2 regions of the Xanthomonas indica genome follow, and region 1 is predicted to be linked to the other one. Evidence: predicted binding sites of a transcription regulator. Region 1 holds the regulator's gene; the other holds the start of a gene.
What was found. The regulator FliA, encoded in region 1, starts transcription of late flagellar genes. The targets are predictions, from matches to a motif close to TAAAGTTTNNCNNNCNNNGGCCGATAA.
Positions count from the first base shown of each region.

Region 2: a site for FliA is predicted at 2,880-2,906, ahead of Q7W82_RS10900 (methyl-accepting chemotaxis protein). Genes of this name have one in related genera too.

Region 1 is NZ_CP131914.1:2,960,490-2,965,005, forward strand. Features, by position in the region: gene Q7W82_RS12785 (chemotaxis protein CheA) at 1-664, opposite strand, end outside; gene Q7W82_RS12790 (protein phosphatase CheZ) at 669-1,277, opposite strand; gene cheY (chemotaxis response regulator CheY) at 1,278-1,670, opposite strand; gene Q7W82_RS12800 (RNA polymerase sigma factor FliA) at 1,690-2,439, opposite strand; gene Q7W82_RS12805 (P-loop NTPase) at 2,436-3,320, opposite strand; gene flhF (flagellar biosynthesis protein FlhF) at 3,307-4,516, opposite strand, start outside.
Region 2 is NZ_CP131914.1:2,524,371-2,528,886, reverse strand. Features, by position in the region: gene Q7W82_RS10915 (phosphate/phosphite/phosphonate ABC transporter substrate-binding protein) at 1-647, opposite strand, end outside; gene Q7W82_RS10910 (RNA methyltransferase) at 826-1,584, opposite strand; gene Q7W82_RS10905 (inositol monophosphatase family protein) at 1,703-2,530, shown strand; gene Q7W82_RS10900 (methyl-accepting chemotaxis protein) at 3,014-4,516, shown strand, end outside.

The DNA of each region.
Region 1 (4,516 bases):
CGATCAGGTTGACGATCGCGTCCAGGCGCTTGGTGTCCACGCGCACGGTGTGTTCGGGCTCGGCGGCCTTGGCCGGGGCGGCCGCGGCCTTGGGCGCGGGGCTGGGTGCGCGCGGCGCCGGCTGCAGCGCCTGCGGCGTGGCCGCCGGCGGCGCATCGCCGTGCAACTGGTCCAGCAGCGCCTCGAATTCGTCGTCGCTGATCAGGTCCGCATCGCCGGCTGCGGCGGCCTTGGGCGCGGGCGCCGGCGCGGCGCTCTTGGCCGGTGCCGGCGCCGGGGCGGCGTCGCCGTGCGCATCGAACTGCGCGATCAGCTCAGGCGGCGCGCGCGGCGGCTCCTGGCCGCTGCCGAAGGCGTCGAGCATCGACTGCAGATAGTCCAGCGACTGCTGCGCGGCGTCGAAGTGCCGCGCCTGCAAGGTGGCCTGGCCGGCACGGGCCATGCCCAGGGTTTCCTCCGCGGCGTGGCACAGCTCGACCATGGCGTTGATCGCCAGAAAGCCGGCGCCGCCCTTGAGCGTATGGAAGCCGCGGAACACGGCGTTGAGCTGGCCGCTGTCCTCTGGCGCCTGCTCCAGCGACACCAACTGCTCGCCGAGCCGGTCCAGGATCTCCTGGGCCTCGATGATGAAATCGGCAGCGATGTCGTCGGGTACGGCGCTCATAGATTTACAGTCCCAGGCCCGAGAGCAGGTCGTCGGCGTCGTTCTGCGACACGCCGTGGCGGTCCAGGCCGGGCAGGGCCGGGCCGGCCAGGCTGCCGTCGGCCTTGCGTTCTTCCTTCGGCGGCAGACCCAGCGCGCCGAAGCCTTCGTGTACGCGGCGCACGATGCCGGCGACGCGGCGGATGATCTGCCCGGTCAGGTCCTGGAAGCTCTGCGCCAGGGCCATTTCGGTGAGGTTGTGGCGGATCTTGTCGAGGATCTCGCTCTGGTCGCCGCTGAGGCCGCCGGCCGCCAGCTGGTTGGCCAGCGCACGGCATTCCTCGGCCAGGTCCAGGGTGCGGTGGCTGGCCTGTTCGGTCATCTCCACCACGTGGTCCAGGCGCGAGCAGGCATCGTCCAGCTCGCCGGCCTCGCTGGGCACCATCGGCAGTTCGCCGAGCGCCTGGCCCAGATCGCGCGCGAGCCGGCTCAGGCCCTGCATCATCGGCCGCGTGCGCCAGGCGGCGAGGGTGTCGATCTCCCTGCGCCAGCCGGCCTCGTCGCCGTTTTCCAGCGCGTCCAGCGCGCCTTGCAGGCGTTCGATCAGGGCAGTACGTTCGGCGGTGGCTTCCATTTAGGCAGTCGCCCCCAGGCGCTCGAAGATCTTGCCCAGCTTCTCCTGCAGCGTCTGCGCGGTGAACGGCTTGATGATGTAGCCGTTCACGCCGCACTGCGCGGCCTCGATGATCTGCTCGCGCTTGGCCTCGGCGGTGACCATCAGCACCGGCAGGTGCTTGAGCTTGTCGTCGGCGCGGATGTTGCGCAGCAGATCGATGCCGGTCATGCCCGGCATGTTCCAGTCGGTGACCACGAACTCGAACGGCGCCGAGCGCAGCGCGGCCAGGGCGCTGTTGCCGTCTTCGGCCTCGGCGGTATTGGTGAAGCCCAGATCGCCGAGCAGATTCTTGACGATGCGTCGCATCGTCGAGAAATCGTCCACGATCAAAATCCGCATGTTCTTGTTCACCACTGACTCCTAAGGGTTCCTATTCTTCGTCTTCCAGACCGGCATCGGCGACCTCGAACGCCTTCAGGCGTCCGCGCAACCGTACCGTGGCCTGGCCATGGATCTGACACACGCGCGACTCGCTGACCCCGAGCACCGCGCCGATTTCCTTGAGGTTCAATTCCTGCTCGTAGTACAGCGACAGCACCAACTGCTCGCGTTCGGGCAATTGCGCGATGGCCTTGCCCAGCTCGCGGCCGAATTCGCTGCGCTCGAGCATCTGCTGCGGATTGGGTCCGCCCTTGGCGATGGTATCCAGCTCGCCATGGTCCTCGATGCGCGACTCCAGGCTCAGCACCTGGCCGCGGGCGGCATCTTCCATCAAACGCAGGTATTCGGGAAGCGGCATCTCCATCGCCGCGGCCACTTCGTTGGCGGCGGCGGCGCGGCCGGTGCTCTGCTCGATCTTGCGGATCGCCGAGGCGGCATCGCGGGCGCGGCGGTGCACCGAGCGCGGCACCCAGTCGCCGCGGCGGATCTCGTCGATCATCGCGCCGCGGATGCGGATCGAGGCGTAGGTCTCGAACGAGGCGCCCTGTTCGGCGTCGTAGCTGCGCGAGGCCTCGATCAGGCCGATCATGCCGGCCTGGATCAGGTCGTCGATCTCCACGCTGGCCGGCAGCCGCGCCGCCAGGTGGTGGGCGATGCGCCGGACCAGGTCCGAGTGCTGGGCGATGTAGTCGTTGGCGCTGTTGCGCTGGACGGCGCGGTAGTGGGCGGCGGCGTTCATGCGGCCACCCCGCGCTGGATGATGCGTTCGACGAAGAACTCGACGTTGCCGCGCGGGGCGGTCGGCGCCTGCCAGCGCGCGGTGCGCCGGGCGATCTCCGAGATCGCCTGCGCCGACGGGCTGGACGGGTAGGCCTTGACCACCGGCTGCTGGCGCTGCACCGACAGGCGCAGCCAGTCGTCCTGCGGCACGCAGCCCAGGTAGTTCAGCGACACGTCGCCGAGGAACTTCTCGCAGACCCGGCTGAGCTTGTCGTACAGCAGGCGGCCCTCGTTGAGGTCGCGGACCATGTTGGCGACGATCTGCACCCGGTCCACGCCGCGCTCGCGCGAGAGGACCTTGATCAGGGCGTAGGCGTCGGTGATGGAGGCCGGCTCGTCGCAGACCACCACCACCGCGTCCTGCGCGGCCTGGCAGAAGGTCAGCACGCTGTCGGTGATGCCGGCGGCGGTGTCGACGATCATCACGTCCAGCTCGCGCTGCAGTTCGGAGAACACGTTGACCAGGCCCACGTGCTGGGCCGGCGGCAGCTCGGCCATGTAGCGGCGGCCGGAGGCGGCGGGCACCACCATCAGCCCGTTGGGCATGTCGATCAGCACCTCTTCCAGGGTGCAGCGCCCGGCGACCAGGTCGGCCACGGTGAACTTGGGGGTCAGCCCCAGCAGCACGTCGACGTTGGCCAGGCCGAGGTCGGCGTCCAGCAGCAGGGTGCGCTTGCCCATGTCGGCCAGCGCCATGGACAGGTTGACCGAGATGTTGGTCTTGCCCACGCCGCCCTTGCCGCCGGTCACGGCGATGGTGCGCACCGGACCCAGCGGTTCGCTGCGCGTCGCCGACAGGGGGAAGGCATTGGTCAGATTGACGTAGTCACGCGACGGCATGGGTCTGCTCCGGAGTACAGGGCTTATCGGCAGCGCGCCGCAAATCTTCAAGGCGCAATACCAGGCTGGCGGCGTTGGCGCGGTGCAGGTCGTCCGGCACACGCTGTCCATCGGTCACCCAGGTGATGGGGAGGCGGTGGTCCACGACCACCGACAAGGCACTGCCGAACCGCCCGGTCTCGTCCAACTTGGTCATGATGACCCCCTGTGGGTCGGCGCCGGCGAACCGGCGCACCACCTCGTCCAGGTCGGAGAAATGGGCGTTGGCAGGGAGGACCAGCAAGGATCGGACCACGCGCGAGGCGCGCAGCCAGTGCAACTGGGCGGCCAGGGCGCGGTCGCGCTGGCCCATGCCGGCGGTGTCGATCAGCACCAGCTTGTAGTCGGCCAGGCGTTCCAGCAGCTGCTGCAGCGCGGCATCGCTGTCGGCCTCGTGCACGGCGATGCCGAGCTGGCGGCCGTAGCTGTGCAGCTGTTCGCGGCCGCCGACGCGGACGGTGTCGGTGGTGACCAGGGCCACGTCGCGGGCGGCATGGCGCTCCAGGAAGCGCGAGGCCAGCTTGGCGATGGTGGTGGTCTTGCCGGCGCCGGTGGGGCCGATCAGGGCGATCACGCCGCCTTCCTCGAGGGGATCCAGCGCGGCGATCGGCAGGCGCTTGGACAGCAGGCCCAGCATCAGCCCGCGGCCGCGGTGCAGCTCCAGGTCGGCGGGGATCTGCATGACCACGTCGCGAGTGATGCCGCTGTCGAAGCCGTAGTCGTCCATCAGCTCCAGCGCCTGGGCGCGGACCGGCGAGCCGCGCAGACGCTCGTCGGTGAGGCGGTTCATCTCGCGCTCGATCATCTGCCGCATCAGCGCCAGTTCGTCGCGCAGCTGCGTCAATTGTTCGTCGTTCTGCGGGGCGGGGAAGGTCGGCACCGCCGCCAGCGCCGCCGCCGCCGGGATTCCGGCAGTGGCCGGCGCGTCGGCCTTGGCCACGCTGGGCGCGGCCGGGGCCGGGCTCGCCACCGGGGTCAGCGCCACCGCGGCGACGTCGTCGCGCCAGGCCGGCGCGGCGTCGACGGCCGGCGCCGCGGTGGCGGCGGCGAACGGGCTGGGCATCGGCACGCTGATCGGGGCGTTGCGGAACACGTCCTCGGGGATGCTGAAGTCGGCGCGGGCCGGGGCCTTGGCCGCTGCGGCCGGACGCGCTGCG
Region 2 (4,516 bases), 440 kb from region 1:
AAGTCGCGACGGAACGCCGGCGGAATGCGGCGGTCGTCGTCCCAGTCGAGATTGCTGAACGCGCCGGCATCCACCAAGTGCTTGTGCACGAAGGCGGCAATGTTGAGTTCCGAGCGCGCGAACACGTAGCCGACCGTCTCCGCCGAGGGCTGGTCCTTGGTCGAGAGCAGGATCTCCGGATGCAGGCCGTGCTCGAACAGGGTCATCATCGGCACCATGTAGGCGCTGGTGGACAGCGCGCTCTGCAGGGCCAGGGTACGTCCCTTCAGGTCCGCCAGGTCATGCACGGGCCCGTCGCGGCGCACGAAGAACACGGTGTGGTACTGGCGCACGCCGTTGCGCTCGGTCAGCAGCAGCGGCTTGGCGCCGCCGCGCTGCTCCAGGGCCATCGCCGTGGCCGCGGTCTCGGTGACCCAGTCGATGCGGCCACGGCGCAGGTAGCTGCTCATCTGCTGGCTGTCGCGGGCCATCAGGATCTGCCCGGAGGTGATGCCGACCTCGCGCATGCGCGGCACCACGTAGTCCAGCAGTGGCTTGAGTTGCTCGTAATGGGCCTTGGGGTTGTCGCTGATGCGTCCCAGCACCAGGACCGAGGGCCGCGCGTGCACGGACGCGGGCCAGCAGATCGCCAGCGCCAGCCACACCACGACCACCCGCCAACACGAACTGGACAAACCACGATCCCCAAGTAGACCTTGCAAAGCCTAGCCGAAAGCGCATGCCGGTGACAGCGTCACAGAATGGCGCCTACCGCGCGTGCGGCAGACCCCAGGCGAACGTGCCATGACGCGCGCCGCGATGGGCGCCGTCGTGCCCTGCCCGGCCTCAGTGTCCGGCCTGTCCGGCGAGCCGCGCCATGCGCTGCGCATCGGACAGCACGCCGCGCAGCAGGCGCACTTCCTGCTCGGTCAGCTCGGTGCGCAGGAACAGCCGGCGCAGCTTGCGCATCGCCGAGTCCGGGGCGCGCCCCTTGTGGAAGTCGATGTCGTCCAGGGTCTCGGCCAACTGCCCGAACAGCCCTTCCACCTGTGCATGGCTGGCCGGGGCCTCACGGAAGCCGGGGGCCGGCGCGGGCGCCGGGGCGGCACCGCGCAGCTGCGCCAGGCGCAGTTCGTAGGCCAGCACCTGCACCGCCGCGGCCAGATTGAGCGAGCTGAACGCCGGATCGGAGGGAATGTGCACGGCCGCGTGGCACAGCTGCAGTTCCTCGTTGGTCAGGCCGGTGCGCTCGCGGCCGAACACCAGCGCCACTTCCGCCGGCTCGGCGCTGACCGCGGTCAGCCGCTGCGCGGCATCGGCCGGCAGCAATTCCTCCAGCGACACGCGGCGGCTGCGCGCGGTGCAGCCCAGCACCAGCCGGCAATCGGCCACCGCGTCGGCCAGCGCCGGCAGCACCGGCGCCTGCTGCAGCAGGTCCTCGGCCCCGGCCGAACGCCGGTAGGCCTCGGTGTCCAGCTCGCACTCCGGCGCCACCAGCACCAGCCGCGACAGGCCCATGGTCTTCATCGCGCGCGCCGCCGCACCGATGTTGCCGGGATGCTGGGTCCCGACCAGGACGAAGCGGATACGCAGGGAATCGGTCATGGCGGCACGGCAGACGAAGCGAACGGGGGTGTAGATGGTAAACTGCGCGGCCGGCCTTGGCGCCGGACTGCTCTTTTCCTCCTCCAGACCCACCTCCGCCTTTTCGGGAGCGCTTGCCATGCAAAAACCCGCCGTCACCGTCATGGTCAAGGCCGCCCGCCTCGCCGGCAACGTCCTGTTGCGCCACATCAACCGCCTGGAAGCGCTGAACGTGGTGCAGAAGGACCGCATGGACTACGCCAGCGAAGTCGATGCCGATGCCGAGAAGGTGATCGTCAAGGAGCTGCGCCGCGCCTACCCCGATTACGGCGTGATGGGCGAGGAGAGCGGCGTGCAGGGCGGCGGCCGCTACATGTGGGTGATCGATCCGCTCGACGGCACCAGCAACTACCTGCGCGGCTTCCCGCACTACTGCGTGTCGATCGCCCTGGTCGAGAACGGCGAGCCGGTGGACGCGGTGATCTTCGATCCGCTGCGCAACGAACTGTTCACCGCCAGCCGCGGCAACGGCGCCGTGCTCAACGACCGCCGCATCCGCGTCAGCGAGCGCAAGGAACTCAACGGCGCCATGGTCCACACCGGCTTCGCCCCGCGCGAGCGCAAGCGCGCCAGCCCGCAGCTGAAGTGCGTGGACGCGCTGCTGGTGCAGGCCGAGGACATCCGCCGCACCGGCTCGGCGGCGCTGGACCTGGCCTACGTCGCCTGCGGTCGCAGCGACGCCTACTTCGAAGCCGGGGTGAAGGCCTGGGACATCGCGGCCGGCGTGCTGCTGGTGCGCGAGGCCGGCGGCCGCGTCACCGATTTCAAGGGCGGCACCCTGGGCCGCATCGACGACCGCGGCCCGCCGCAGTTCCAAGTGGTGGCCGGCAACCTCAAGGTCAGCGATGCATTGCAGAAGCTGATCGCCAACACCGGCTACGCCGGGGAGTTCGACGCGAAGTTCTGAGCGACCGCGTCCGGCGATCGGTCGGCGCCGACACGCCAGCATGAAAAAAGCCGCGCACTCGCGCGGTTTTTTTTGTGTCCGTCGTTCGCGCACCGCGCGATCGCGCACCCTCAGCGAGGGCATTGCACAGCATCCCTTTCGCACCGTGCGAGCACCTGGGCATCCCGGGATTTCCACTCGCCCTCGCTACGCGGCACAGCGCCATCGCCTCACGCCACGCTCACGCCATGCGCGCTGCGCGCTTCACCCGTGCTTGATCGGCGCTTGCGTAGAAAACGGCGACACGAGGCGCTGCGTGCAGGTGCCATGGCCTGTGCGATGCGCCCGATGCGACCGGCGAACACAGCCCTAAAGATCCAGGGAACGCGGCCGATACCGATGCGGGCCCTTGCCCGAACTTCCCCCGCTGATCCGCGCCGCGTTGCCGTCCCTGCGGCAATGGCGTCGGTAGCGCCGCTCTCTTGCATCTTCCGGAGATCTCGCGTGTCCTTTCATCATCTCACCGTCACCAAGCGCCTGGCAATCGGCTTCTGCGGCGTGATCGCCATGTTATTGCTGGTCGGCATCACCAGCCTGATCGGTTTCCGCAAGTTCACCAGCGCCGCAGCGCTGGACGCGCACACCTACAAGGTCATCACCCTAGGCGACCGCATGCTGGTGAGCCTGCTCAACATCGAGAGCGGCGCGCGCGGCTTCGCCCTGACCCGCGACCCGTCCTACCTGGCCCCACTCGAACTGGGCGAGCGCGAGTTCAGCGCGCAGTGGCAGGAGTCCAAGCAGTTGACCGCGGACAACGCGGCGCAGCAGGCGCGCCTGCAGACCCTGATGCAGGACTACACGCAGTTCATGGCAACCAAGCGCAAGGCGGTGGAGCACATGCGCAACACCGCTGCCGACAGCGACGACGCCCAGCTGGACGCGTTCCGGACCGTCGGCAAGCAGCAGATGGACGGGCTGCGCGCCACGATCGGCCAGTACGAGGACGCCGAACGCGCGCTGCTGCAGGTGCGCAAGGCCGAGAGCGAGGCGCGTGCGCAGTCCGGCGAATGGACCAGCCTCGGCGGTATGCTAATCGGCATCGTCGCCGCGATCCTGCTCGGCCTGCTGGTCCGCAACAGCCTGATGCGTCAGCTCGGCGGCGAGCCGGCCTACGCGGCCGACGTGGTGCGACGCATCGCCAGCGGCGACCTGTCGCAGGAGGTGCGGCTGCGCACGCAGGCACCGTCGCTGCTCAACGACATGCGGCAGATGCAGGAGGAACTGCGCACGGTGATCCAGGCGCAGACCGAGATGGCCCGGCAGCATGCCGCCGGCCAGATCAGCTTCCGCATGGACGAGGCGCGCTTCCCCGGCGACTACGGGCGCATGGTGCGCGACACCAATGCGCTGGTGCACAGCCATATTTCGGTCAAGCAGCGGCTGATCGCGCTGATGGGCGAGTACGCCGAAGGCGACCTCAGCCGCGACCTGGAGCAGTTCCCGGGCGAGATGGCGATCCTGACCGAGACCATGGCCAAGGTGAAGCGCAACCTCGGCGCGATCAACCACGAGATCGACCTGCTGGTGCGCGCCGCCGCGCAGGGCGATTTCTCCCGCCGCGGCGAGGAGCAGCGCTTCCAGCATGCCTTCCGTGGCATGGTCGCCAACCTCAACACGATGATGACCGGCACCGAGACCAACCTGGCAGCGCTGTCGCAGCTGTTGCGCGCGATCGCCGCCGGCGACCTGACCCAGACCATGCAGGGCGACTTCCACGGCGTGTTCGCGCGGATGCGCGACGACGCCAACGCCACCGTCGCGCAGTTGACCGACATGGTCGGCCGCATCCAGCAGGCCGCGGCCAGCATCGACACCGCCGCAGGCGAGATCGCCAGCGGCAACGACGACCTGTCGCGCCGTACCGAGCAGCAGGCCGCCAGCCTGGAGGAAACCGCCGCGTCGATGGAGGAACTGACCGCCACGGTGAAGCAGAACGCAGAGCATGCG